Regions from separate parts of the Halobacillus shinanisalinarum genome, predicted to be linked through region 2. Evidence: riboswitches for the same ligand, from Rfam matches in the RefSeq annotation. Region 2 holds a riboswitch; the other holds the start of a gene.
What was found. Region 2 has a riboswitch for preQ1 ahead of queF (preQ(1) synthase). Riboswitches for the same ligand answer to the same signal wherever they lie in the genome.

Region 1 (2,465 bases), 1.5 Mb from region 2:
GTCTCCGCCTGTTTCTTGCAGCTGCTGTACAATCTCATCAGCAGTTAGGCGATGGACCTCTTCCTTTGCACTGCCATCCCACGTGAAGGCAGAATCACACCAGGAGCAGCTGTAGTCGCACCCTGCTGTTCGAACAAACATCGTTTTTCTCCCTACAACCATGCCTTCTCCTTGAATCGTAGGACCGAAAATTTCTAATACAGGAAACTTATTCATGGTCCATCCACTCCCGTCTTACTTCAGCGTAGCTTGTGGGTGTTTCATAAAGCTGAACAAATTCAACCTGCAAATCATCTCGTTCTTGTTGTAAAGCCTTGTTCATTTTTTCATAGATCCACACGACCATATTTTCTGCCGTTGTATTCATGTGAGGCAATGTATCGTTTAAGTAGCGGTGATCAAGATGGATCTCGATTTGTTCTTTCCAAATATTTTTGATATCACCGAAATCGATGACCAGGCCAATCTCATCAACAAAACCGCTAATGCCGAAAATGACTTTATACGTGTGTCCATGAAGATTTTTGCATTTTCCTTCATAACGATGTAAGTGATGGGCGGCATCAAAGGTAAACTCTTTGCTGACGAGAACACGCTTGTTATGATATTTCAGCTCATGACGTTTAATATCTTCATCAATTTTCTGCAAGTTCTCGACAATGGTAAAACCGTACTGGTGCATTAGCGGTTCACCTCTTTCCGCTGATTAAGGTAGGTCTCGAGCCCGTTTTGTCTGAGTTTACAAGCTGGGCACTCTCCACAGCCATCTCCACGAACACCGTTATAACACGTCAACGTTTTTCCGCGAACATAGGTGAAGGCGTCCAAATGATCAGCAAGCTCCCATGTTTGTGCTTTATCAAGCCACATGAGAGGGGTATGAACGACGAAATGATCATCCATGGACAAGTTTAAGGTTACGTTTAGTGATTTTATAAAAACATCGCGGCAGTCTGGGTAGCCGCTAAAGTCTGTTTCGCAAACGCCGGTAATCACGTGCTTCGCCCCAACTTGTTTTGCCAAAATAGAAGCAAACGATAGGAATAATAAATTACGACCTGGAACGAAGGTGGAAGGTAATTCTCCGTCCTCGCCATCTTTAACTTCAATGTCATTCCTCGTTAAGGCGTTTGGTGCCAGTTGGCTTAATAACGACATATCCAGTACATGGTGCTTCACATTAAGATCCGCAGCAATCTCTCTTGCCACTTCGATTTCTTCATTATGACGCTGGTTGTAATCAAACGTGACAGCCTCAACTTCATCATACTTGTCAAGAGCCCAGAACAGACAGGTCGTACTATCCTGTCCCCCGCTAAACACAACAACAGCTTTATTTTTATCCATAAAAAAATTCTCCTTTCAAGGAAAAGCTTAAAGCGTACTGGTAGAGACGCTCGTAGCTAGACAGCAATCGAAAAGAGAATCTAACTAACCCAAAAAAACATTAAAAAACTATACCTAAGGCAAGGTATAGTTCCATCCTTAGTTTTTTATAGAGGGTGTAGCTAGAACCTCTCCTGTTTTACTAACAGATTTGTTATTGATTTTTTCACATGAAAAATTATACCACAGACGATAGAGAAAACATAGCTTTTAGCCGCCAATAAACTCTTGAAATCGCATGATTTGTATGGTTGTACATATAAATATATAACTTGAATTCCTTTGTTTGGAGGGTGTATCGATGAAAAAGCTACTTATTCTGCTAGTGGTTTTCCTGCTTTCTGCCTGCTCTTATGATATTAGTCTGCAAGAGTTGAAGGAGAACTATCCAAAAGCTGTGAAAGAGAAGGTGGAGAAGCTTCCAAAAGACGTCCAACAGAATTTAACCATACCTAATCAACTTCCGTTTGAACCTACCTATGCAAATTTTAGTTATGAAACGACGAACCCAGCAGATAAGTCAGGTGAGGTGTTTAGAACAGAGTTTCTGTTTTCTAATAATGAGGCGAATCTTCATGTTGTTCATTGGCACACGGAAATGCAAGCGCATAAGGAGGAGACGGAGAAAGCGATAGATATTAACGGTGTAGAAACGGTCATTAAAAATGATGAGAATCGAGTGAAACAACTTGAGTGGAAAAGTGATGATGGATCAACCATTACGCTAAGTATGATTATTACAAAGCAAGCTGAAGGGAAGTATTCACTCGATGACCTGGTAAATGCAGCAGAATCCATGCATAAATAAGCTTACCTTTATCTAACCTCGTACTTCCATTGATTTGTAATGAGCACGAACTACTTTTTCGCGAATTTTAGAGCATTAAGTCTTTCTTTTACAAGCTGATAGTAAAGAAAGGTCATGGTTTGGGTGAGGATGAATACTGGGAATGAATAAAAGAGTTTATACCCGTTCTTAAAGCTAACAATATCGACCAAGGTGAAAATCCACTGAAGCCCTACACCGAAGAGAGACCAGATCAGCACATACCATATAATTGTGCGTGGGTTAATTTTAA
Region 2 (2,465 bases):
AATAGACATCATCATCTTTCAGATCAAGAACCCATTTCCCCGTTTGATAATGCTGGAGCATCGCATTATGGACGTGATATACACCTTTAGGCTTTCCGGTGGAGCCTGAGGTGTAATGAAGCAGCATGCCATCTTCTAAATCTAGCCATTCAATTTCAAACTCTTCTGAAGCATTCTTCATTTCTTTTTCAAAACTAATATGTGAACCTGATTCATCTCCACCAACAAGAATAATCTTCTCAAGATGCGGCAGATCATCGACAGGAACTCGATCAATTAGTTCAGGTGTCGTAACTAACATTTTCGCTTCACTATCTTCTAGGCGATCTCGAACAGCCTGCTCCATGAAAGCTTCAAAAAGCGGACCAGCAATGGCGCCTGTTTTCAGAATACCGAGAAATGCCGCGTAAAATTCCGGACTCCTATGCATGAATAGGAAAACCCTGTCACCTTTTTCAATATCATTCTTTTTCAATACATTAGCGAACTGATTACTCTTTTTCTTTAATTCTTCAAAAGTTAATTTTTCTTCTCGATCAGGAGAAGTGTAAATCAGTGCCGCCTGATTTTTTTTTGAAGGATCTTCTGCATGCTTATCAATCGTTTCATAAGCAATATTAACTTTTCCTGTTTTACTCCATGTAAAATTCCCTTTTACTTCATCCCAATTAAAATTTTTGTACGTCTGCTGATAGTTTTGTAAGTTGTGGTTTCCAGATCTTGCCGGTATTTGTTTCATGTCCATAAAAATCACCTCATTAGAATGAATTTTTGCAAACGATTTCCTATTCCCTTTTTAATGAAGCCCTGAAACATTATATAAACAGAGCCTGTGTTTTCTAAAAATTTCGTTAATTACTTCTTATTTTAGATGAAACGATTACATTTTTAAAGTAATATGCTAAAACATTTACAGAATTAGGATGTAATCTTTGTCTTACATTGACAATCACTCCTACCCTATATATAATGATGAAGCATTTCAGAGTAGAAGAGGTTCTTAGCAGCACCCTCTATAAAAAACTAAGGATGAAGCGATAAAATGCCGCCGCTCCCTTAGAGGAGCGGCTTTTTTTGTATAAATTAATAAATTGGAAGAGGTGCATTTCATATGACCGGCCGTAAAGATGAAGATCTAACAGACTTATCATTGTTGGGTAACCAAGGGACTGCTTATTCCTTTGAATACAACAAAGAGGTGTTAGAAACGTTTGATAATCAACACCCGAATCGCGATTATTTTGTTAAATTTAATTGCCCTGAATTTACCACTTTATGCCCAAAAACTGGCCAGCCCGACTTTGCTACCATTTATATTAGCTACATTCCTGATATCAAAATGGTTGAGAGCAAATCTCTTAAACTATATTTATTCAGCTTCAGAAATCATGGAGATTTCCATGAAGATAGCGTCAATACAATTATGAATGATTTAATTGAACTGATGGAACCGCGTTACATTGAGATATGGGGTAAATTCACACCCCGAGGCGGCATATCTATTGATCCTTTCTGCAATCATGGAAAACCTGATACGAAATTTGAGCAAATGGCCACACACCGTTTAATGAATCATGATCTTTACCCTGAAAAAATAGATAACAGATAGAAAGTGTTTCATTCTGAAGTGTAAATACCTAGTGAAAAATAGGTGGAGGAAGCCTGCTTGGATAAGCTTCCTTTTTCTGTATAATAGAGGAACAAAGGAGGGAATCGAATGAGTGAACAAGAAATGCTACCTTTTCGATATCTGCCTGGGGGGGAAAATGCCGAAGAGTTTACCTCTGAACATTCTCTTGCATTTTCACTAAATGACGACTCTCCCTTAGGTAAATTCTATGAAGCGGATGCCCGGGTTCTGTTACTAGGGGTAGATTATGATTCAAATACAAGTTTCCATTTATCGGAATACAGGAGCAGCACGTGTAAAGTAATGACCAGAGGGGCCCCTCTCCTTGTAAACGGGAAACAGCAATGGACTACATATAAGGATATTGAAATGGATGAGGAAAGATTTAATGCAATTGGAAGAGATTATGAAGCTTCCCATTATGTCATAAAAGGGTATGTAGGCCAAGCACAATCCCGGCTGTTTTCTATGGCAAAGTCCGTTGATTTCGCCACACAATGGTTGAAAAGTAAGCAAAAAGAAGTCCCCCAGGAGTGACCTGAGGAACTTCTTTTTGTTATTGCTTATCATTCTTATATTGCATATAGACCACTTGCGTGACAAGAAAATCTTCCATGCCATGTTTGCCATCCGCCCCACCAAGTCCGGACTTACGCATGCCAGCGTGATAACCTTGAACGGCTTCAAAGTTCTCACGGTTTACATACGTTTCACCGAATCTCAATTCATTAACAACTCGCATCGCTTCGTTCATATCTTCCGTATAAACAGAGGAGGACAATCCAAATTCAGTGTCATTCCCTTTTTCAATGGCTTCATCTAACGTATTGAACGT

Region 1: it holds a riboswitch for preQ1, as region 2 does, so the genes downstream of both, queC (7-cyano-7-deazaguanine synthase QueC) here and queF (preQ(1) synthase) in region 2, are expected to answer to the same signal.

The regions. Positions count from the first base shown of each region.
Region 1 is NZ_CP095074.1:3,920,553-3,923,017, forward strand. It holds gene queE (7-carboxy-7-deazaguanine synthase QueE) at 1-216, opposite strand, end outside; gene queD (6-carboxytetrahydropterin synthase QueD) at 209-682, opposite strand; gene queC (7-cyano-7-deazaguanine synthase QueC) at 682-1,347, opposite strand; PreQ1 riboswitch class I at 1,480-1,524, opposite strand; gene MUO14_RS19370 (hypothetical protein) at 1,688-2,194, shown strand; gene MUO14_RS19375 (hypothetical protein) at 2,245-2,465, opposite strand, start outside.
Region 2 is NZ_CP095074.1:2,422,743-2,425,207, reverse strand. It holds gene acsA (acetate--CoA ligase) at 1-745, opposite strand, end outside; PreQ1 riboswitch class I at 988-1,033, shown strand; gene queF (preQ(1) synthase) at 1,112-1,609, shown strand; gene MUO14_RS11920 (AAC(3) family N-acetyltransferase) at 1,718-2,167, shown strand; gene aldA (aldehyde dehydrogenase) at 2,187-2,465, opposite strand, start outside.